One region of the Variovorax sp. P2_H12 genome, then DNA from elsewhere that is predicted to be linked to it. Evidence: predicted binding sites of a transcription regulator. Region 1 holds the regulator's gene; each other region holds the start of a gene.

Region 1 (5,825 bases):
GCGCTATGACGACCTCAAGCAGACCAGCGTGTTCACCGGCAACGTGGTCGTGAACAAGGGCACGATCCAGATCCGGGGCACCCGCATCGACGTTCGCCAGGACCCCGAGGGCTACCAGTACGGCGTGGTCACGGCCGAACCCGGCAAATTGGCCTACTTCAAGCAGAAACGCAACGCCGGCACCGACGAGTGGATCGAGGGCGAGGGCGAAGTGATCGAGTACGACAGCCGCGCCGACAACGTGAAGTTCATCCGCCGCGCGGTCATGCGGCGCCTGATCGGCGCCACGGTGAGCGACGAGAGCAGCGGCCCGCTGATCGTCTACGACCAGAGCAACGACACCTTCACGGTCAACGGCTCCTCGCTGCCGCCGAACGCCGGCGTGGCGACACAGGCGAGCGGCCGCGTCAAGGCCATCCTGACGCCCAAGGCGGCCGCCCCGGCGCCCGGCAGCGGCGGTGCCAAGCCCGCGGCGACCCCGGCTCCGGGCAACAGCCTGCGTTCCACCACCACGCTCGGCGGAGAGTCCAAGAAGTGATCGAAACCGCCGGGTTGAATGGAAGCGATGGGCCGGTCAGCCGGCTGGAGGCGCGCAGCCTGCAGAAGAGCTATGGCAGCCGCACGGTCGTGAAGGATGTGTCGCTCGCCGTGCAGAAGGGCGAAGTGGTCGGGCTGCTGGGCCCCAACGGCGCGGGCAAGACCACCTCGTTCTACATGATCGTCGGGCTGGTGCGGGCCGATGCCGGAGAGATCTCGATCGACGGCGAGCCGATCGCCCACATGCCGATCCATCGTCGCGCGCGCATGGGCCTGAGCTACCTGCCGCAGGAGGCCTCGATCTTCCGCAAGTTGACGGTCGAGGAAAACGTGCGCGCAGTGCTCGAGCTGCAGAGCGAGCCCGACGACCACGGCCGGATGGTGCCGCTCAGCAAGGCGCACATCGACGAGCGGCTGGGCGAACTGCTGGCCGACCTGCGCGTCGACCACCTGCGCGATTCACCGGCGCTGTCGCTGTCCGGCGGCGAACGCCGCCGGGTCGAGATCGCGCGCGCCCTGGCGACGCAGCCGCGCTTCATCCTGCTGGACGAGCCCTTCGCCGGCATCGACCCGATCGCGGTGATCGAGATCCAGCGGATCATCAGTTTCCTGAAGGAGCGCGGCCTCGGCGTGCTCATCACCGACCACAACGTACGCGAGACGCTGGGCATCTGCGATCACGCGTTCATCATCAGCGACGGGCATGTGCTGGCACAAGGCACGCCTTCGGAGATCGTCGACAACGCCGAGGTGCGACGCGTGTACCTGGGCGAACATTTCCGGATGTAGGGGCCTTACTCGATGAAGCAGGGGCTTTCGCTTCGCGTCTCCCAGCATCTGGCGCTGACGCCGCAACTGCAGCAATCGATCCGGCTGCTGCAGCTGTCCACCCTCGAGCTGAGCCAGGAAGTCGAGCAGATGCTCGACGACAACCCTTTCCTCGAGCGGACGGCCGAAGAGGCGGCGCGCGAGGAGTTCGGGCTGGACGCCGCCGATGCGCCGGTGCGCGACGACGATCGGCAGGCCGAAGGCGATGGCGACTACGCTCCCGGCCCCGCGGCCGCTGCCACCGAGGTTGCGGTCGCGACACCCGAGGCCGAGACGGCGCCGCTCGACGCCGCCGACGGCGAGCCCGACTGGGAAGGCGACGGCACGGTCGACCTGGCACCCGACGACAGCGAATGGGGCGGCGATGCGCCCGCGCGCGCCAACAACCTCGGCGACGAACGCACCGACGCCACCGAACTGGCGCGCAGCCACGAAACGCTGCAGTCCTTCCTGCATCGGCAGGCACTGGGCCTGCGGCTCAGCGAGACCGACCGCGCCGCGCTGCGCTTCCTGATCGAGTCGCTCAACGACGACGGCTACCTCGAGGATTCGCTGCCGGCCCTGGCCTCGGGCCTGGCCGGCGACGACAACGACCAGTTCGACGACCTGGTGCATCACTTCCAGGTCGCGCTCGGCCTGCTGCAGAGCCTGGAGCCGGTGGGCGTCGGCGCCCGCAACCTCGGCGAGTGCCTGACGATCCAGCTGCGCGCCCTGGCGCACCCCGGCGAGGGTGCCGACGAGGCGCGGGTGCGCCAGACCGCGATCGCGGTCTGCAAGCAGCCGATGGAACTGCTCGCGCGGCGCGATTTCAAGCGGCTGGCGACGCTCGCGCGCAGCAACGAGGAAGAGGTGCGCGCCGCCCTGCAGCTGATCGCCCGGCTCGAGCCCAAGCCGGGCCGCCGCTTCGTCGACGTCGAGCGCAACGTGGTGGTGCCGGACGTGATCGTCACGCGCATCGGCAACGGCACCAGCACCAACATCAAGTTCCGCGTCATGCTGAACCCCGAGGTCATGCCGCGGCTGCGCGTGCACGACATCTATGCCGGCGCGCTCAAGCAGCACAAGGGCGAGGGCAGCCAGGCGCTCTCGCAGCGGTTGCAGGAGGCGCGCTGGTTCATCAAGAACATCCAGCAGCGCTTCGACACCATCCTGCGGGTGTCGAACGCGATCGTCGAGCGGCAGAAGAGCTTCTTCGTGCACGGCGAGCTGGCGATGCGCCCGCTGGTGCTGCGCGAGATCGCCGACGAACTCGGCCTGCACGAATCGACCATCAGCCGCGTGACCACCGCCAAGTACATGGCGACGCCTTACGGCACGTTCGAGCTCAAGTACTTCTTCGGCTCGGCGCTCGGCACCGAGACCGGCGGCAATGCCTCGAGCACCGCGGTGCGGGCGCTGATCAAGCAGTTCGTGAGCGCCGAGGACCTCAAGAAACCGCTGTCCGACAGCCAGATCTCCGAGATGCTCAAGGAGCAGGGCATCGAGTGCGCGCGCCGCACCGTCGCGAAGTACCGCGAGGCGCTGCGTATCGCTCCGGCCAATCTGCGCAAGGCGCTCTAGGGCGTGCTGGTGCGCGGGTGGCGGCTCGGTGCGGCACTGGCGGCGGCGGTGCTTCTGGCCAGCGGCTGCGCGATGCTGCCGGCCGATGTCGAGCGCCCGCCCTCGAGTGCAATCATGGCTTCGGGCGAGACCGCGCTGGGCCGGATCGCCAAGGCCTCGTCGCCCGATCCGGATCTGAGCGGTTTCCGGCTCATGCCCGGCGGCGACTTCGCGCTCGACACGCGGCTGCAGCTCGCGCGCCGCGCCGAGCGCACGCTCGACGTCCAGTACTACCAGATCGAGAACGACGACACCGGCCGCTACTTCCTGCGCACCCTGCGCGATGCGGCCCTGCGCGGCGTGCGCGTGCGGCTCCTGATGGACGACCTCTACACCTCGGGCGAGGACGACCTGTTGCTGGCGCTGGCCGCCACGCCGAACCTCGAGCTGCGGCTGTTCAACCCTTTCCCGGCCGGCCGCGGCAGCCTGCTGCAGCGCTTCTCGAGCTCGCTGTTCGACTTCGACCGCGTCAATCGCCGGATGCACAACAAGCTCTTCATCGCCGACGGCGCGATGGCGGTGGCAGGCGGGCGCAACATCGGCAGTCAGTACTTCACGCAGACCGCCGGCGCGAACTTCCTGGACATCGACACCTTCGTCGCCGGCGCCCTGGTGAAGCGCCTCGGCAGCCTGTTCGACCTGTACTGGAACAGCCCCTACGTGCGGCCGATCGGCAGCGTGGTCGCATCCTCGCTGCCGCGCGAGGAGCTGCAGCAGCGCTTCGATCAGGCCACCGGCCCCGCAACCACTGCGCCGCCGCGCCCGCCGGCACCGAACGACGTGCTGGGCTACGCGCCGCTGGGGCCGGAGCTGAAGGACGGCGCCCGGCTCGGCCTGATCTGGACCCTGGCCGAAGCCTATGCCGACTCGCCCGACCGCGTGGTCGGCAAGACCGCCTCCTATGGCGGGGTGCCGCTGCTCGACGTCGACAGCGTGCGCTACAACGTGATCGAGCAGATGCGGCGCTCGCGCGCCGAAGTCACGCTGGTGTCGCCCTACCTGATCCCGGGCCAGGCGGGGCTGGAGGTGATGCGCGAGGTCCGCGGGCGCGGGGTCCGGATCAGCGTCGTCACCAATTCGCTGGCGGCCACCGACGAGCCGCTGGTCCACACCGGCTACCGGCGCTACCGTCCCGACATGCTGCGGCTCGGCGTCGAGATCCACGAGCTGAGCTCGGCGCGCACCAAGCGCAGCGTGCGGCTGGGCCTGTTCGGCTCGCAGGTCGGCCGGCTGCATGCAAAGGCGGCGATCTTCGATCGCAGGGCGCTGTTCCTGGGCTCGATGAACTTCGATCCGCGCTCGGACACCCACAACACGGAGATCGGCCTGTTCATCGCCAGCCCCGAGATGGCGCAGCAGGTCCTGAAGCTGCTCGACGTGCTGAAGCAGCAGGGCGCCTACCGGGTGCGCTTCGCCGACGGCGGCGAAGCGCTCGAATGGGTCAGCCGCGAGGGCGAGGCCGAGGACGTGCTCACCGTGGAGCCCGACTCGGGCCTGTGGGACCGCGTGATGCTGGAACTGCTCGCGCCGCTGGCGCCGGAGAGCCTGCTGTAGCGCTACTGGATGTTGATGGCCTCGACCTGCACCAGCAGCCTCACCTTGTCCTCGAAGCCGAAGGCGAGCCCCCAGTTGATGCCCCACTGGCTGCGCTCCACCAAGGTCTCGAAGTCGCCGCCGCAGATCTGGCGATTGATGAGCGGACTCAGGTAGCAGTTGAAGCGGTTGGCCTTGAGCACCACGGGGCGGCTCTTGCCCATCAAGGTGAGCGTGCCGTTGACCTGCGTGACCTTGTCGCCGCTGAAGTCGATCTGGTCGGCGACGAAGCGGGCGGTCGGAAACTCCGCCACGTTGAAGAAGTCCTTGCTCAGCAGGTGCCGGTTGAGCAGGTCGACGCCGGTGTTGATTGAGCTGATGTCCATCGTGATGTCGATCTTGCCGGCGGTGCCCGAGGGGTCGATCTTGACCTGGCCGTCCTTGGTGCTGAAGCGGCCGCGGTTGGTGGTGGTGCCGTAGTGGCCCATCTCGTAGTTGACGAAGGTATGGGTCGGGTCGACCACGTAGCTCGCGCCCTTGGCAGGGCCGCCGGCCGGCTTGGCGGCCGCCTCGGGTGCCTGCTGGGCGCCGGCCAGTGCCGCCGCCGTCGCCAGCGCGGCGAGTGTGAGCAATTTCTTCATGGCGCGCTTTCGGATGAAGGTGGAAACATCGAAGGATTTCACAGCGGGCCGAGGCCGGTCAGCACCAGCTTGAAGCGCACCTGCACGTCGTCGGCCACCATCGACGTGTCGGTCCATTCGCCTTCGCCGATCCTGAAGGCGAGGCGCTGGATCGTAAGGCTTCCAGTCGCGGTCGACTGGCCATAGGACTGCAGGATCTCCACCGGCACGACCACGTCCCGGCTGCTGCCCTTGATGGTCAGCCGGCCGGCGACCTCGAAGCGGCCGCTGCCCAGCGCCTTGATGGCGCTGGAGTGGAATTCCGCCTTCGGGAAACGGTCGCTGTCGAACCAGGTGGGCCTAGGCAGCTCGGCATCGGTCTGCGGGATGCCCAGGCTGGCGCTGGCGACGTCGATCTGCAGCGCGACGCTGCCGTCTTCGGGCTTGCGCGGGTCGAGGGCAATCCGGGCATCGAACTTCCTGAACACGCCTTCCACCGGCACGCCCATCTGCTTGAACACGAAGGCGATCCGGCTCGGGGCCGGCAGCAGTTTCGCCGGTGCCGGCGGCTCGGCGGCGGCCGTGCCGGCGACGATCAGCGCCGCCGCGCACCACCCGCGGCAGGCCATGTCAAGGAGGGTCATGGGAGGCGTTTCCGGGGTGAAAGAGGCGACATGCGGTCGAGCAGGCCGTCGCGGTCGACGAAGT
Region 2 (5,825 bases), on a different contig from region 1:
CACGCGCTCGCCTTGTTCGGCCGACACAAGGTTCGACAGTACAGTGTCCGGTGCAAGACCTGAGCCGATCTTCACACGCTCCATCCCGGCGACCAGTCGTTCCATCACGGCGTCGTAGACCGCGTCATGCACAAACAGCCGGGTGCCCGCGAGGCAGGACTGGCCGTTGCAGTACATCGTCGCAAACATCGCGTTGTCGACCACTGCATCGATGTCGTCGATGTCGGGAAAGATGATGTTCGGGCTCTTGCCGCCGAGCTCCAACGACACGGGAACCAGCCTTTCGGCGCCGGCACGAGCAATGATTCGGCCGACTTCGCTGCTGCCCGTGAATGCCAGCTTCGATACACCGGGGTGCGCAGTCAAGGCGGCGCCAGCCTCCTCCCCGAAGCCGGGCACGATGTTGATGACGCCGGGCGGAAAGATCTTTGCGACGTGCTTGCAGAGCTCCAACGTACTGAGCGAGGCGTTTTCATCGGGTTTCAGAACGATGGTGTTGCCTGCGGCAACCGCGGGCGCAATCTTGAAGGCGGTCATGATCGCCGGCACGTTCCACGGGATGATCTGCCCGCACACACCGTAGGGCTCACGCTTGGCGACCAAGTAGCCGTTGGGAATCGGGCGACCAAAGCCCTCGTGCGTGATTGCCGCAGCCGCGAAATAGCGGTATTGCGAAACTGCGAAGCGGTGATCCAGTTCAGTCTCGAACAGCCGCCGCCCGATGTCGACCGAGTCGATGCGCGCGAGCCGCGGCAAGTCTGCTTCGACGGCGGCTGCGAGTTTCAGGAGCATCGCAGAGCGCTCCTCCGGCGGCGTGGCACGCCAGGCTGGAAATGCGTTTGCCGCGGCTTGCACTGCCGCATCGACTTCGGCCTTGTCGCACCGGGCAATGCGTGCGAGCTGCTCGCCCGTGCTCGAATGCCGGGCTTCGAAGCTCTGGCCGGTGATCGTCGGCTGGAACTCGTTGTTGATGAAAGCGCTGTAAGTCTCGGAAAGGCCGAGTTCGTGGGACAAGCTCATCAAGTACTCCTGCATGGGTGAAGGGGCCGGCAAACTGCTCAGCTGGCACCAGTCTTGCTGAAGATGCGATGCGCAGCGATCCGAAATACGCCGGCCTGTCCGCTCTGCGCAGGTTGCTATACCCGGGTTTCCCCTGATTGCGTGCGTGTGGCCGCAAGAATGGCCCGTGTATGAAATGGGCCGCTTGCTGCACAATGTGCGGAATTGCCGGACAGTACGCTAATCTAAAGAGGCGAACATGCACTATCAGACGAGAGATCTCGACGAGGCGATTAATGTGGTCGGTGCTGTGTACTGTCCGCATGAGCTGCATCTTGACCGTCGGGCAAGGATGCTAGATACCCGGCTGAGTGCTACCGAAGCAGGGCCTCTTCCGATCGTCCGACTCGCTTACGGAGCTCGCGTGGAGGTCGACGCCGGCGAGTTCCCCGAGCTATTTCTCTTCATGCGGTGTACAGCGGGTGAAGCTGCGGTATTCCAGGGCAACCGGACGTCAGCCTGGCATGAAGGGGCGACGATCCCGGTATCGGCTGGGCGTCCGACGCGTTTCGACTTTGGCCCTAGCTTCGAGCAGATCACTTTGAGGCCCGACGCGGCCGCGCTTGCAGCCTGCTGCTCCAATCTCGTTGGCCGACCGCTCGATGATGGGCTGAAGTTCGACCTAATGCCATTTTCTGCAGAGCTCGAGCGCACATGGACTAGCGTCCTGGATCTGGTTAAGACACTGCCGGGTTCGCTGCCGGCACCGGCGTATCGATCGCTGGAGCAGTTCGTGCTGGCATCCTTGCTCCATGGGCATCCACACAACTACTCCGGCTGGATGCGAGGAGAGAAACCGGTTTCGAGGCCCGCCCGCTTGGCCAGTCGCGCCGAGGCACTGATCCACGACCGCATTGGCGATCTGTCCTTGACTGTTTTTGATGTTGCCTCCTCGCTCGGGGTTAGCGTGCGTGCCTTGCAATGCGCATTTCAGGAGCACCGTACGACTACGCCAACGGCCTATCTACGGAAGGTTCGTCTCGGACAGGTTCGTGAGCAGCTTTTGAATGTCGCGGATGAGGAGACGGTTACCAACATTGCATTGGAGCACGGCTTCTTACACCTGGGACGCTTTGCGCAGGAATACAAAAAGCAGTTCGGCGAGACTCCGTCCGATACATTGCGTGCACGTCGTCGACGAACGTCGAGATGATTCGTCAAGAATCTGACAGAAGCCGCTGGATCTGGACCGAATGTGCCGCGTTTCGCGCTCCGCTCAATGGCTGGAACGATCCATCGGTGTCACGGGCCTTCGCGACGATGTTCACGGGGCCGGGCGATCGCGGCAGCGGAAGCGTTGCTGTGAACTGCTGCCATTCGAATTCTTGACGGGGCCGGACCTCGGCCGATTGCCACGTGACTGCGCCATCGGTGCTGAGATCCACGCCACGGATGCCCTTGTCGCTCCAGGCCCAGCCGTTGATCTCCACCGTGTCAGTGGAGATGGTGTCGCCGGGCGCGGGATGGGTGATCAGTGAATTTGGCTCCACTGCCCACACGGGCTCTCGAACGACTTCTCCCCCGTGATTCTTGTCGCGGTTGTACCAGACGGTCGTGAAGGGAGAGTTGGCACGCCGATCCTGGACCGATAGGCGGCAGAGCCACTTCGTCATGTTGGTGCCGAACCAGCCTGGCACGACCAGGCGAACCGGACCTCCCCGCTCGCGCGTCAGAGGTACGCCATTCATCTCGTAAGCCACGAGCACCTCCTGAGACAGCGCTTTCGAAATCGGCAGATCCTTGCGATACCGATTCATCCTGCGGCCGCCGAACTCGCCGCTGTCCAGGCCGTCCGACCAGACATGGGTAGCACCCGCCTCGAGTTGCGCATGCTCGAGCAGCACAGCCAGCGGCACACCGGTCCACCGGACGTTGCCTACCCGCCAGAGATTGCTGTCGGCGGGCGCGAGGGGGCTGCCAAAGCACTCGTGGAAGGCGGTGACGGAGACTGAAGGCAGCTGCCTGAGAGCGTCCAGGCCGATGGAGAAAGGCCTGCGGACGAGCCCGTCCACTTGCAGTCGCCAGAGCTTGGCGTCGACTTCGACCGAACCCATGTGGATGGTCTCGAAGAGCTGCGCATCGGATGTGATGAAGTCGCGCAGCGCCGCAGGGACGGGTGGCGGCTTCAGATGGAATCCGGGAGACCGGCCAATGACGACCGAGCGCTCCGCTCCTTCAGGCAGCGGTGGCAGGAACGCGGCGCTATTCATCCAGCACCCCGGCAGTCATCTCATCGTCGAGCAGCCGCGGAAACTGCGGATCGGCCTGTCCCGACCATGCGACCGGCTGGTGGCGGCGGCGCTCGACACCCAGAGAGAAGACGTCGAATCGATTGTAGTAGCCGACCACATCATGGAACTGCTTCGGCTCGATGCATTTGTTCAGGTCGAACTCGGCGTAGGCGATCCCTTCCTCGTTCTGGAGCGTGTCGCCGATCTGCGTGCCGGTCGGGTCCACGAACATCGACGCGGCGCGCGGCGTGCCGTCGACCACTTCTGCCACGGCCGGATCGCGATCCACCAGGAAGTCACGCATCGCCTTGTCCATGAAGCTCGCGCAGATGATTCCGAATGCCTTGGCTTCGAATGAATGGGCGGACGCCCGAATACGGTTTGCCGCAACGTTGTCGAAGTTCCCACCTCCCGACGGCTTGCGCGTGGGCCAAATCGGCGGCCAGCTGGAGATATGAATCTGCTCCGCCTGCGCCATGAGCGCGAAGCGTGCGAGCGGGTTGGTGTTCTCGCCGCAGATCAAGCCGCCGATGCGCCCGAAACGCGTCTCGGCGACGCGCAGCCCTTGTCCGTCGCCCGCCGCCCAGACCAGCTTCTCGTAGAAGGTCGGCACCAGCTTGCGATGATGGTTGAGCAACTCGCCCGTCTCTCCGATCAGGATGTTCGAGTTCCAGATGCAGCCAGCGCTGGCCGTGCTGCGTTCACTGATGCCCATCGACACGCACACGCCAAAGCGCTTGGCGGCCGCGGCAATCAAGGCCACCTCGGGCCCCGGCACATAGACGCTGTTCTCGACCATGGCCTCGAACAGATCGTGATTGTAAATGGGCGCCCAAAGAGCCGCCCAGACCGGGAACGCCGGGATGTACGTCTCTGGAAACGCGATCACCTGTGCGCCGTTGAGGGCTGCCTCCTTGATGATGGACACCGCCTTCTCGGTCGTGGCGGTCTTGTCGAGCAGCACCGGTGCTACGTGGGCGGCGGCAACCTTCACCCGGGGCAATGAACTCATGTCAGGTACTCGCTATGCGTTGCTGAGTTCCACAGGATAGTTGCCGGTACGGCCGCACAGATACTCGAAAAACGCAACGAGAGGTGCGTTTTTACGGGCTCTATGGGTCCATGCAGGATCTGCGCACAGCGGGTTGTGAATTTCCCGGAGCTGTTTGCACGGAACATGCTCACCATTGCCGTGTCGCGGACCTGATCCGTTCAACCCAGTCTGGAGGGCCCATGGACCCATCACACGAGTATGTTCGCCTTTCCTGCACCAGCCTCTGCGCATGCGGCGGCACGCATGGTGACAACGAAGAGTGCCTCGCAGGAAAGCCTGCGAACGCCGACGATGCGCTGGCTGGTGCCATGGCTCAGGGCATGCTGCACGGCCTCTTTCCCGAGCACGGCCTGCGGCGTGCCTTCGTCAAGACGCTGGGGCGGGCAGGGGCGCTGGCCGCACTCACGGCGCTTACGCCGCTGACCCAGCTTGCCGCCGTTGCGCAGGAGCGCAACAAGGGCGCGCCGGAGAAAAAGCGGCTTGCCGTCGGCTTCCTGCCCATCACCTGCGCGACGCCGCTGATCTATGCGGAGCAGCTCGGGCTTTTCCCGCGCGAGGGCCTGGAACTGAGCCTGCAGAAGATCGCCGGAATCGCCCTGATCCGCGACAAGATGGTCAATGGCGAACTGGACATCTCCCAGCAGGTGATGCCTGTTGCGCTGGCGATGTCCGCCGGCATCGGCGGCGCTCCCATTCCGGCCCGCGTGATGACGGTGCTCAACCAGAATGGCAATTCGCTGGTCCTTTCGATGAAGCACAAGGACAACCGCGACCCGAAGAATTGGAAAGGCTTCAGGTTCGCCGTGCCGTTCGAGCAGTCCCATCAGATGCTCCAGCTGCGCCACTATCTCGCGTCAGCGGGGCTGGACGCGGACAGGGACATCTCCTACCGCGTCGTTCCTCCGTCCGAATACGTTTCCAACCTCCGGGTTGGCAACATCGACGGTTTCTTCGGCGGCGAGCCGGGTGGCCAACGCGCCGTGTACGAAGGTGCGGGCTTCATTCACCTAGTCTCGAGCGAGATCTGGCCGGAGCATCCTTGCTGCTCGGTGACCGCAACCGAGGCCTGGATCAAGGCCCATCCGAACAGCTTCATGGCCGCCTACCGCGCGATCATCGCGGCGAGCCTGCATGTATCCGACCCTGGCAATCGCGCGGGGATGGCCAAGATCCTTGCCCAGCCCCAATATCTCAATCAGCCCGAAACGGTCGTGGACCAGGTCCTGACCGGCAGGTATGCGGATGGCCTCGGCAACGTGAAGACCCTGCCGCGCCGCATCGACTTTCAGCCTTTCCCCCACTACTCAAGCGCGGTTTGGCTTCTGACCCAGATGCGCAGATGGAACATGATCAAGGAGGACCTGGACTACAAGGGCCTTGCCCGACAGGTCATGCTGGCCACCGATGCAAAGCGCCTCATCGAGGAGCGCGGCGGCAAGGCGCCCGAGGTCGGATTCCGCAAGGAAACCATTCTGGGCAAA
Region 3 (5,825 bases), on a different contig from region 1:
GGCGCAGACCAGCGCCACGCCGCAGTTCGCGATGGAAGGCAGCGTCTTCGTCGGCGGCGCGGTGGTGCAGTGGCTGCGCGACGGCCTCAAGGCGATCCAGGGCAGCGCCCAGGTGCAGGCGCTGGCCGAGAGCGTGCCCGACGCCGGCGGCGTGATGATGGTGCCGGCCTTCACCGGGCTCGGCGCACCCTACTGGAACGCCGATGCGCGAGGCACCATCACCGGGCTGACGCGCGGCACCACGGTCGCGCACATCGCGCGCGCCGCGCTGGAGAGCATCGCCTACCAGAGCGCCGCGCTGCTGCAGGCCATGAGCCGCGACGCGGTCGCCGCCGGCGGCGCACCAGTGGCGGAACTGCGGGTCGACGGCGGCGCCTGCGTGAACGACCTGCTGATGCAGTTCCAGGCCGACCTGCTGGGCATCCCGGTGGTGCGGCCCGAGGTCACGGAAACCACGGCGCTGGGCGCCGCCTACCTCGCCGGGCTGTCGACCGGCGTCTACACCGACGTGGCGCAGCTGTCGAAGCTGTGGCGCATCGAGCGGCGCTTCATGCCGACCCTGAGCCGGGCCAAGGCGGACGAGGCGATGGGGCGCTGGGAGCTGGCGGTGCGGCGGGCGACGCTGGTGTGATTCTGGTCAACGCCGATCAGGTCCCGTGAAGCTGAAGGCAATCCTCAGTGTCCGGGCACCAGAAAGTCCTGGCTGATCCGCCACCCCAGCTCGTTCACCCGGTCGAGGAACTGCGTCAGGTAGGCGTGCAGCCCGGTCGCGAGGATTTCGTCGACCGTCGCGTACTGCAGGTCGGCCAATAGCTTGCCGGCGCGGCGCTGGGTCTCGGCGCTCTGCTCGTTCTTGACCATGTCGAGGTTGCTGACCACCTCGTGCAGGCTGGCATGCAATGAACGCGGCATGTCCGGGCGCAGGATCAGCAGCTCGGCCACGCGCTCGGGCTTGATCACGTCGCGGTACACCTTGCGGTAGACCTCGAAGGCCGAGACGCTGCGCAGGATCGCGCTCCAATGATAGAAGTCGTATTCCTGGTCCTCCTCGGTGGCGGTGCCGAAGAACTCGCTGTTGAGCGCGTGGAACTTGACGTCGACCAGCCGCGCCGTGTTGTCGGCGCGCTCGATGAAGGTGCCCAGCCGCGAGAAGTAGAAGGCCTCGTCCTGCAGCATGGTGCCCAGCGTCACGCCGCGCGAGAGGTGCGAGCGGAACTTGACCCATTCGAAGAACTGCGCCGGATCGCGCTCGAAGTCGCCGCTGCGCAGCATCCGGTTGACCTCCAGCCAGGTGGTGTTCTGGGTCTCCCAGGCTTCGGTGGTCAGCGCGCCGCGCACCGCCCGCGCATTCTCGCGCGCGGCCCGCAGGCAGGAGAGGATCGACGACGGGTTCGACTCGTCCTTGACCATGAACTCCATCACCTCGTCGGGCTTGAAGCCCTCGTGCTTCTCGTTGTAGAGCGGCAGCAGCTCGCTGATCGACAGCAGGCCCTGCCAGCCGTATTGCGCGACCTCGGCCGACTGCGGCAGCAGCGAGGTCTGGTAGTTGACGTCGAGCATGCGCGCGGTGTTCTCGGCCCGCTCGGTGTAGCGCGACATCCAGTAGAGGTGATCGGCGGTGCGTGACAGCATGAGACGTTCCTCCGATCAGGCCACTTGGCTCTGGGTTTGCGACGGCGCCCGCGGCTTGCTGCCGCGGTCGGCCTCGAGGATCCAGGTGTCCTTGGTGCCGCCGCCCTGCGACGAATTGACCACCAGCGAGCCTTCCTTGAGCGCGACCCGCGTCAGGCCGCCAGGCACCATCTGGACTTCCTTGCCCGACAGCACGAAGGGCCGCAGGTCGATGTGGCGCGGCGCGATGCCGGCGTCGACGAAGGTCGGCGAGGTCGACAGGCTCAGCGTCGGCTGCGCGATGTAGCCGTCGGGCTTGGCCAGCACCGCCTTCTTGAAGTCCTCGATCTCGGCCTGGGTCGCGGCCGGGCCGATGAGCATGCCGTAGCCGCCGGCACCGTGCACCTCCTTGACCACCAGGTCCTTCATGTGGGCCAGCGTGTAGTCCAGGTCGTCCTTGTTGCGGCACATGTAGGTCGGCACGTTCTTCAGGATCGGCTTCTCGCCCAGATAGAACTCGACCATCTTCGGCACGTAGGGGTAGATCGACTTGTCGTCGGCCACGCCGGTGCCGACCGCGTTGCAGATCACGACGTTGCCTTCGCGATAGGCGCGCATCAGGCCGGCGCAGCCCAGTGTGGAGGTCGGGCGGAACACCTCGGGGTCGAGGAAGTCGTCGTCGACCCGGCGGTAGATCACGTCGACCCGGCGCGGCCCGCGCGTGGTGCGCATGTAGACGAAGTCGTCCTTGACGAACAGGTCCTGGCCCTCGACCAGTTCGACGCCCATCTGCTGCGCCAGGAAGGCGTGCTCGAAGTAGGCGCTGTTGTACATGCCAGGCGTGAGCACCACCACGGTGGGCTCGGCAGTGGCCGGCGGCGCCGAGGCGCGCAGGGTTTCCAGCAGCAGGTCGGGGTAGTGGGCGACCGGCGCGATGCGGTTCTGGCTGAACAGCTCCGGGAACAGCCGCATCATCATCTTGCGGTTTTCCAGCATGTAGCTCACGCCGCTGGGCACCCGCAGGTTGTCCTCGAGCACGTAGTACTCGCCGTTGCCCTGGGCATCGGGCGCACGCACGATGTCGATGCCCGAGATGTGCGAGTAGATGTCGTTGGGCACCTTGACGCCCACCATCTCGGGCCGGTACTGGGCGTTGTTCAGGATCTGCTCGGCCGGGATCACGCCGGCCTTGATGATCTCCTGGCCGTGGTAGACGTCATGGATGAAGCGGTTGAGCGCGGTCACGCGCTGCACCAGGCCCTTTTCCATCGAGGCCCACTCGTGCGCGGGAATGATGCGCGGCAGCAGGTCGAAGGGAATCAGCCGCTCGGTGCCCGAGCCGTCCTCGTCTTTCGCGCCGTAGACCGCAAAGGTGATGCCGACCCGGCGGAAGATCATTTCCGCCTCCTCGCGCCGCGAACGCATCACCTCGCCGGGCTGCCTCGCAAGCCATTGGTCGTAACGCTTGTAGTGGCTTCGCACCGCTGCGCCGTGGTAGGGCAGCTGTTCGTACATCTCATCGAATTTGTGCATGGGACGACCAATCTCCTTGACCATAGCTTAGCAAGTTCAAGGCCAAGATCCCGGCCGTCGCGCTCCGGGCCTGCCCGGATGACGGGTACGGCCGTCGCGTGCTCAGGCTCGCTCGACGAGGGCGTCGAGGACCATGGCACCCTCCCCCCGGGCGCCCACCAGCACCGGATTGACGTCGATGGAGGCGATCCGTCCCGAGGCCGCGGCGATCAGACGGCCGACCGCCACGACCACGGCGCACAGGGCGGCGACGTCCAGCGGCGGCTCGCCGCGCACCCCCTCCAGCAACGGCGCGATGCGCAGGGTACGCAGGGCCGCGCCGACGTCGGCACTGTCGAACGGCGGCAGCAGCACGGCGACGTCCTGCAGCGCCTCGACATACTTGCCGCCGTCGCCGACCACCACCACCGGCCCGAAAACCGGATCCTGCCGCGCACCAACCATGAACTCGTGCCGGCCGCGGTGCATCGCGGCCACGATCACGCCGTCCTGCGAAGCACCGAGCTCGGCCAGCCGGGTCCATTGCTGCTCGAACAGCGCGGCGGCATCGTCGGCGCTGCGCACGTGCAGCGCCACCAGCCCGTGTTCCGACTTGTGGGGCACGTCGCCCGAGCAGGCCTTGACCACCGCCGGCACGCCCATCGCCGTCCAGGCGTCGCGCGCCTGCCGTGCCGAGCGGCAGAGCCGGTGCGCAACGACCGGAATGTCACGCGCCGCCAGCAGCGCAAGGCTCTCGGCCTCGTTCAGGAATCGGCCAGTCCCCGTCGGCAGCGGCGGCAAGGGTTCGGCCGGCCACGCACGTTGCGGCCTGCGCATCAGCGCCGTGTGCGAAGCGAGCTGCGCCAGCACCCCGAGCGCCTCCGCCTCGCTGGCGTAGGTCGGGATGCCCCTGGCCTTGAAGGGGGCCGCGACCGAGGCCTGCCAGGCCGCGACCACCACCGGCTTCCCGGTGCCGGCCTCGAACCTGGCCGTGTCGGCGGCGAAGGCTTCCACGTCGTAGCCGGCCCCGGCCACCGGGATGTGGATGAAGAACAGGTCGGCCGCCGGGTCCTGCGCCACCGCCGGCAGCACGTCGCCGAACAGGCCGCTGTTGGACAGCAGTGCCGCCGTGATGTCGATCGGGTTGCTGGCGGTCGCGAAGCCCGGCAGCCTGTCGGCCACGTCCTGGCGCGTCTGCGGCGACAACTCCGCCAGGGGAAGGCCGAGCTCCTCGGAAGCGTCCGCGCCCATCACGCAGCTCGCGCCCGAATTGCTGATCACCACCAGCCGCCGGCCTTCGGGCCGCCAGCCCTTGAGATAGGCCTCGGCCGCCAGTGCCTGCGCGTGCGGGTCGCGCACGCGCCAGATGCCGTGGTGCTTGAAGAAGGCATCGACCGCGCGGTCTTCGTTGGCCAGCGAACCGGTGTGCGACGACGCTGCCTTCTGCCCGCTTTCGGAGCGCCCGGCCTTCACGGCGACGATCGGCAGGTCGCGCTCGCGCGCATAGGCGGCGGTGCGGGCCAGCATCCCGGGGTTGGCGATGGTCTCCAGATAGAGCAGCAGCAGCTTCACTTCCGGATCGTGGGCGACGGCCCAGGCGAGGTCTGACACGGTGACGTCGGCCTCGTTGCCGGTGGCATGCACATGGCGCACGCCCAGGCCGCGCCCGCGCAGCAGGCCGTAGGCCATGGCGCTCATGCCGCCGCTCTGGCTCACGATGCCGATCGGCCCGTCGGCCGGCGGTACCTCGACGAACAGGGTCGAGAAGCCGGCGATGGCGCCATTGCCGAAATTCGCCAGGCCCTGGGTGTTGGGGCCGTAGAGCCGCATGCCCGCGGCCCGCGCCCGGTCGGCCATTGCCTGCTGCACCGCCCTCCCCTGTGCACCAGCCTCGCCGAAGCCGGAGGCGATCACCACCGCCGACTTGACGCCGCGCGCGGCGCATTCGTCGACCGCGGCCACGGCCTTGTCGCCGCCGACGATCACCAGCGCCAGGTCGGGCACCTCGGGCAGCGCCGCCAGCGAGCCGTAGCTCTCGAGGCCCTGCACCTCCTGGCGCGCCGGGTTGATCGGGTAGATGCGCCCGCGAAAACCGTGCCGCTGCATGTAGTAGATCGGTCGGCCGCCGATCTTGTGGATGTTCTCGGAGGCGCCAATGACCGCGACCGATTGGGGATTGAGGGCGGATTCGAGCAGATCGGACATGAAGTTCCAGGAAATGGGCTACCCGCGATGGCGGGCCGAAAGGAAGGCGGCGATGCCGTCGCCGCAGGCCTCGCTGTAGAGGCTCTCGACGAAGGCATCGCGCTCGGCGTCGAGCTGCGCCCGGCGCGAGCGTCCGCGCGCGGCGTGCACCAGCTGCTTGATGCGCGCCTGGGCATCGAAGGGGCCGGCGGCCAGCCGATGCGCCCAGGCCAGCGCCGTTTCGAGCGCCTGGCCGTGCGGCACCAGCCGGTTGACCACGCCCAGCGCATGCAACCGCTCGGGGCTGCAGACGCCGCCGTCGAGCAGCAGTTCGAGCGCCGCCTGCGGCGGCAAGGCGCGGGCCAGCGAATCGGAGCCGCCGCCGTCGGGCGACAGGGCCACCTTGACGTACGACATCACGAATTTCGCATCCTCGGCAGCGACGATCAGATCGCAGCCCAGGCACAACGAAAAGCCGCCGCCGGCCGCCGCGCCCTCGACCGCGGCGATCACCGGCT
Region 4 (5,825 bases), on a different contig from region 1:
AGCTGCCCAAGGGCACCATCGAGGCCGGGGAAGCGCCCGAGGCCGCGGTGCGGCGCGAACTGCTGGAGGAGTCCGGCATCGACTACCTGGGTGAACTGCTGCCGCTTGGCACCATCGACCGCGACTGCGAGGCCGGTGTCGAAGGCAACAAGCGCCGCCACCCGCAGCTCTGGCATCTGTACCTGATGCGCGCCGAAGCGCCGCTGCCCGAGACTTTCGAACACGTCGCCTCGGGCAGCCCCGAGGAAGACGGCCTGGTGTTCAGCTTCAGCTGGCTAACGCACGACGCGCCGCTGGATCACTTCGCCGCCCCTTACGTCCGGGTCATCGAGAAAGTCCGCGCCGTCCTGGCCCCCTGAACCGCACCCGCGCGTGCTTGGCCGGCGCAGCCAGGCCCGTTGGTGAAACACCGCGGAACCGGCTTCGCCGGGCCGCTGGTGTTGCCCCCGGTAGGGGGTGGGCGCCCGGACACGAAGTGCCGGGCAACCTGGGGGCGAGTCACCAACTCGCTTCGCGCTCCGGCGTGGCGCTGATGTGGTGGATCGACAAATCCGCTCCTTCGTACTCCTCTTCCTGCGACAGACGCAGTCCGAGGGTGGCCTGCAGCACGCCGTAGACCGCGCCGCCCGCCACCAGTGCCCAAGCCACGCCGATCGCGACGCCGATGAGCTGGGCCCACAGGTTCACGCCGCCGATGCCGCCCAGCGCCCGGGTGCCGAAGATGCCCGCCGCGATGCCGCCCCAGGTGCCGCACAACCCGTGGAGCGGCCAGACGCCGAGCACGTCGTCGATCTTCCATTTGTTCTGCGTCAGGGTGAAGAGCTTGACGAAGATCGCGCCGGCCACGCCACCCACCACCAGCGCACCGATCGGGTGCATCAGGTCGGAGCCCGCGCAAACGGCCACCAGGCCCGCCAGCGGGCCGTTGTAGACGAACCCCGGATCGTTCTTGCCGAGCGCCAGCGCCACCAGCGTCCCGCCCACCATGGCCATCAGCGAATTCACCGCCACCAGGCCGGAGATCTTGTCGATCGTCTGCGCGCTCATCACGTTGAAGCCGAACCAGCCCACGCACAAGACCCAGGCGCCGAGGGCCAGGAACGGGATGTTCGACGGTGGATGGGCGCTCAACGAGCCGTCGCCGCGGTAGCGGTTGCGGCGCGCGCCCAGCAGCAGCACCGCCGGCAGGGCGAGCCAGCCGCCCATCGCGTGGACCACGACCGAGCCCGCGAAGTCGTGGAATTCATGGCCCGTCACCCGCACCAGCCAGTCCTGGATGCCAAAGGCCCGGTTCCAGGCGATGCCCTCGTACAGCGGGTAGACGAAGCCCACGATGACCGCCGTGGCGATGAGCTGCGGCCAGAACTTGGCGCGCTCGGCGATACCGCCCGAAATGATCGCCGGGATCGCGGCGGCGAAGGTGAGCAGGAAGAAGAAGCGCACCAGCTCGAAGCCGCTACCGAGCGCCAGCTGCTCGGCGCCGACGAAGAAATGCGTGCCATAGGCGACGCCGAAGCCGACGAGGAAGTAGACGATGGTCGAGACCGAGAAATCGACCAGGATCTTCACCAGCGCGTTGACCTGGTTCTTTTTGCGTACCGTTCCCAGTTCGAGAAAGGCGAAGCCCGCATGCATCGACAACACCATGATGGCGCCCAGAAGAAGAAAAAGCGCGTTCGTGCCCCGAGTCAGTGCATCCATGAAATTTGGCTTGTTGAAGTTGCGTCGATGTGGTGCTCTCAGCCCTGAATCAGGGGCTGGCACGTCCATCGAAAGCAATAATGGTGCCAAATACGCTTCACCGCGGTGCCCCACCGTCCCATACCGTTGCATGACGCACTGAAATGTTGCTCGCCCCCAGGTTGCCCGGCACTTCGTGTCCGGGCGCCCACCCCCTGCCGGGGGCAACACCAGCGGCCCGGCGAAGCCGGTTCCGCGGTGTTTCACCAACCGGCCTGGCTGCGCCGGCCAAAGCCATCGGCGCTGGGGGTTTTTCTACGGCTGCGCGCAGCGCGCCTGTTGGCGGGCAGTCGCGGAACCGGCTTCGCCGGGCCGCTGACTGCGCCCCCGGTAGGGGGTGGGAGGGCTACACGCAGTGAGCCCGACCTGGGGGCGAGCCTATGCCCCCGCGACCTTCATGCGATTGACCAGCACGGAGCCGGTGGTCTTTGCGCCGTAGTTGTAGACATCCGCCCCCACCGCCTCGATCCCCAGCAGCATGTCCTTGAGGTTGCCGGCGATGGTGATCTCCTGCACCGGGAACGCGATCCGCCCCTTCTCGACCCAGAAGCCGCTGGCGCCGCGCGAATAGTCGCCGGTGACGTAATTGACGCCCTGCCCCATCAGCTCGATCACCAGCAGGCCGGTGCCGAGCTTGGCGAGCATGGCGTCGAGGTCGTCGCCCTTCTTCGTCAGGCGCGAAGTCAACGTGAGGTTGTGCGAGCCGCCGGCGTTGCCGGTGGTCTTCATGCCCAGCTTGCGCGCCGAATAGGTGCTGAGGAAATAGCCCTCGAGCCGGCCGGCATCGACCACCCTGCGCTTGCGGGTGACCACGCCTTCGTCGTCGAACGGCGAGCTTCCCTTGCCGCGCAGCACATGCGGGTCCTCGACCACGTCGATGTGCTTGGGCAGCACCTTCTTGCCCAGGGAATCGAGCAGGAAGCTGCTCTTGCGGTAGAGCGCGCCGCCGCTGGTGGCCTGCACCAGGCCACCCAGCAGCCCGGCCGCCAGCGGCGACTCGAACAGCACCGGGCATTCGGTGGTCTTGATCTTGCGCGACTGGAGACGGCTCAGCGCGCGTTCGGCCGCATAGCGCCCGACCGCCGCGGGGCTCGCGAGCTCGTCGGCCGAGCGCATCGAGCTGTACCAGGCGTCGCGCTGCATGTCGTCGCCGCGGCCAGCAATCGGCGCCACCGAGATCGAATGGCGCGAGCTCGCGTAGCCGCCGCGGAAGCCGTGCGTGTGGGCGCTGAAGAAATGGCTCTGCTGGGCCGAGACGCCCGCGCCTTCGCTGTTGGTGATGCGCTTGTCCGTGGAAAGCGCCGCCGCCTCGCATTCGAGCGCCAGCCGGGCCGCCTGCTCGCTGGTGACAGCCCAGGGATGGAACAGGTCGAGGTCGGGCTGCTCCTTGGCGATGTCGGCCTCGTCGGGCAGGCCGCTGACCGGATCCTCGGCCGTGAAGCGCGCGATGTCGTAGGCCGCCTGCACGGTCTGGGCGATCGCGGCTTCGGAGAAGTCGGAGGTGCTGGCGTTGCCGCGGCGATGGCCCACGTAGACCGTGACGCCGAGCGACTTGTCGCGGTTGCGCTCGACGTTCTCGAGCTCGCCCTTGCGCACCGAGACGCTCAGGCCGCAACCCTCGGACGCTTCCGCGCCGGCATCGGTGGCCCCGAGCTTCTTGGCGTGCGCCAGGGCCGAATCGACCAGGTTTTCGAAAAAGGGACGGCTGTAGGCGAAGCCGGAATCGGCGCGCGAGGAAGATGTGGTCATGTGTTGGCTATGATACTTGCGCCCCCTGTTCCCGATGGTGCGGCCAACGATTGCCTCTATGTCCCGCAAACCCAAAAAAGGCTACTTCGTCCGTGGCGAGTTCGTCGCCGAAGGCAGCGAACTCGATCTGGAGCTCAAACGCGAGCTCAAGGGCACCGACGCAGCCAGCAAGACCGACCTCAAACGCGAAAGCGCCGAACTGCAGGCGCTGGGCGAAGCCCTGCTCGGCCTGCGCGCCGGCCTCTTCGACAAGCTCGACCTGGGCGACAAGCTCAGGGACGCGATCGAGGACGCCAAGCGCATCACCAACTTCGAGGGCAAGCGGCGCCAGATGCAGTTCATCGGCAAGCTGATGCGCGGCCTCGACGCCCCGACCCTCGACACGATCCGTTCCGCCCTGGCCGAACAGGATCGCCTGCCGGCCGAGGAAACCGCGGCGCTGCACGAGGCCGAGCGCTGGCGCGACCGGCTGATCGCCGACGACGACGCGCTCGGCGGCTGGATCGAGACCCACCCCGCGACCGATGCCCAGCAGCTGCGCGCGCTGGTGCGCCAGGCCCGCAAGGACATCAAGGCCGGCCCGCCCGGCGAAGCGCCGCGCCAGGGCAAGGCCTATCGCGAGGTGTTCCAGATCGTGCGCGCCCAGCTGCGCGTGCATGGCAGCGCGGACCACGCGGACGAGGCCGCGGCCCAGTCGCGCGAGGAGGACGCATGATGGCGCCGGCGCTGGATCCGGTGCGCATCGGCATCGTCTCGATCAGCGACCGCGCGTCCAGCGGCGTCTACGAGGACAAGGGCCTGCCCGCCCTGCAGGAATGGCTGCAGCGCGCGTTGCGCAATCCGATCACCTTCGAGTCGCGCCTGATCCCCGACGAGCGGGCCGGCATCAGCGCCGCGCTGATCGACCTGGTGGACGCCGGCTGCTCGCTGGTGCTGACCACCGGCGGCACCGGCCCGGCCCCGCGCGACGTCACGCCCGAAGCCACGCTGGCCGTGGCCCACAAGGAAATGCCGGGCTTCGGCGAGCAGATGCGGCAGGTCAGCCTGCGCTTCGTGCCGACCGCGATCCTGTCGCGGCAGGTCGCGGTGATCCGCGACCGCAGCCTGATCATCAACCTGCCGGGTCAGCCCAAGGCGATCGCCGAGACGCTCGAAGGCCTGCGCAATGCCGACGGCTCGCAGGCGGTGGCGGGCATCTTCGCCGCCGTGCCCTACTGCGTCGACCTGATCGGCGGGCCCTACCTGGAAACCGATGACGCGGTCTGCAAGGCCTTCCGGCCCAAGTCGGCGATTCGCCCGGCGTAGGCCTCGCCTGGTCAGTTGAGGACAGAGCAAAACTGCTGCGCAGTTCTTGGTCTGTCCCGCAAGGTCTCAGGAGAGCGTGTAGGCCGTCTTCACCACGGTGAAGAACTCCTGCGCGTACTTGCCCTGCTCGCGCGGGCCGTAGCTCGATCCCTTGCGGCCGCCGAAGGGCACGTGGTAGTCCACGCCCGCGGTCGGCAGGTTCACCATCACCATCCCGGCCTGGCTGTGGCGCTTGAAGTGGGTCGCGTACTTCAGCGAGGTCGTGGCGATGCCGGCCGACAGGCCGAACTCGGTGTCGTTGGCGGTGGCCAGCGCTTCCTCGTAGTTCTTCACCCGGATCACGCTCGCAACCGGGCCGAAGATCTCTTCCTTGTTGATGCGCATCGAGGCTACCGACTCGCTGAACAGTGCGGGCGACATGTAGAAGCCGTCGGTATCGAGCTTGAGGCGCTCGCCGCCGGCCGCCAGCGTGGCGCCCTCGGCCTGGCCGATCTCGACGTAGTTCAGGTCCTGCCGGAGCTGGCTCTCGCTCGACACCGGGCCGATGTCGGTGCCCTGCGCCAGCGCATCGCCGACCTTGATCCTGGCCATCCGGGCTTTCATGGCCTCGATGAACTTCGGATAGATGCCCTCGGTCACGATCAGCCGGCTCGACGCTGTGCAGCGCTGGCCGGTCGAATAGAAGGCGCTCTGCACGCTGAGCTCGACCGCCTGGTTCAGGTCGGCATCGTCCAGCACCACCTGCGGGTTCTTGCCGCCCATCTCGAGCTGCACTTTCTTGTGGTTCGTGGCGCACTGCACCGCGATGTTGCGGCCGACGCCGACCGAGCCGGTGAAGCTGATCGCATGGATGCCCGGATGGTTCACCAGCGCATCGCCGATCACGCTGCCGCGGCCCATCACGAGGTTGAACACACCGGCCGGAATGCCCGAGCGGCTGATGATCTCGGCCAGCGCCCAGGCACAGCCCGGCACCAGGTCGGCGGGCTTCAGGACGACGCAATTGCCGAAGGCCAGCGCCGGTGCGATCT

What was found. The regulator sigma-54, encoded in region 1, starts transcription at its own class of promoters, with help from an activator protein. The targets are predictions, from matches to a motif close to TGGCANGNAANCTGCTTT.
Region 2: the regulator sigma-54 is predicted to act here: its motif matches at 4,457-4,474, upstream of AC1DYK_RS34550 (CmpA/NrtA family ABC transporter substrate-binding protein).
Region 3: the regulator sigma-54 is predicted to act here: its motif matches at 3,172-3,189, upstream of AC1DYK_RS07695 (circularly permuted type 2 ATP-grasp protein).
Region 4: the regulator sigma-54 is predicted to act here: its motif matches at 1,773-1,790, upstream of AC1DYK_RS06925 (ammonium transporter).

Annotation. Positions count from the first base shown of each region.
Region 1 covers NZ_JBFUFO010000084.1:3,298-9,122, reverse strand. The annotation lists gene lptA (lipopolysaccharide transport periplasmic protein LptA) at 1-538, shown strand, start outside; gene lptB (LPS export ABC transporter ATP-binding protein) at 535-1,326, shown strand; gene AC1DYK_RS35035 (RNA polymerase factor sigma-54) at 1,339-2,925, shown strand; gene AC1DYK_RS35030 (phospholipase D family protein) at 2,998-4,518, shown strand; gene AC1DYK_RS35025 (YceI family protein) at 4,521-5,138, opposite strand; gene AC1DYK_RS35020 (YceI family protein) at 5,177-5,761, opposite strand; gene AC1DYK_RS35015 (cytochrome b) at 5,758-5,825, opposite strand, start outside.
Region 2 covers NZ_JBFUFO010000077.1:3,363-9,187, forward strand. The annotation lists gene AC1DYK_RS34530 (aldehyde dehydrogenase family protein) at 1-1,020, opposite strand, end outside; gene AC1DYK_RS34535 (AraC family transcriptional regulator) at 1,259-2,212, shown strand; gene AC1DYK_RS34540 (molybdopterin-dependent oxidoreductase) at 2,217-3,269, opposite strand; gene AC1DYK_RS34545 (carbon-nitrogen hydrolase family protein) at 3,262-4,302, opposite strand; gene AC1DYK_RS34550 (CmpA/NrtA family ABC transporter substrate-binding protein) at 4,524-5,825, shown strand, end outside.
Region 3 covers NZ_JBFUFO010000008.1:174,353-180,177, reverse strand. The annotation lists gene glpK (glycerol kinase GlpK) at 1-631, shown strand, start outside; gene AC1DYK_RS07700 (alpha-E domain-containing protein) at 676-1,632, opposite strand; gene AC1DYK_RS07695 (circularly permuted type 2 ATP-grasp protein) at 1,648-3,144, opposite strand; gene AC1DYK_RS07690 (acetate--CoA ligase family protein) at 3,247-5,328, opposite strand; gene AC1DYK_RS07685 (oxepin-CoA hydrolase, alternative type) at 5,347-5,825, opposite strand, start outside.
Region 4 covers NZ_JBFUFO010000008.1:8,510-14,334, reverse strand. The annotation lists gene AC1DYK_RS06930 (NUDIX domain-containing protein) at 1-359, shown strand, start outside; gene AC1DYK_RS06925 (ammonium transporter) at 499-1,701, opposite strand; gene pmbA (metalloprotease PmbA) at 2,119-3,489, opposite strand; gene yjgA (ribosome biogenesis factor YjgA) at 3,548-4,204, shown strand; gene mog (molybdopterin adenylyltransferase) at 4,201-4,794, shown strand; gene AC1DYK_RS06905 (aldehyde dehydrogenase family protein) at 4,861-5,825, opposite strand, start outside.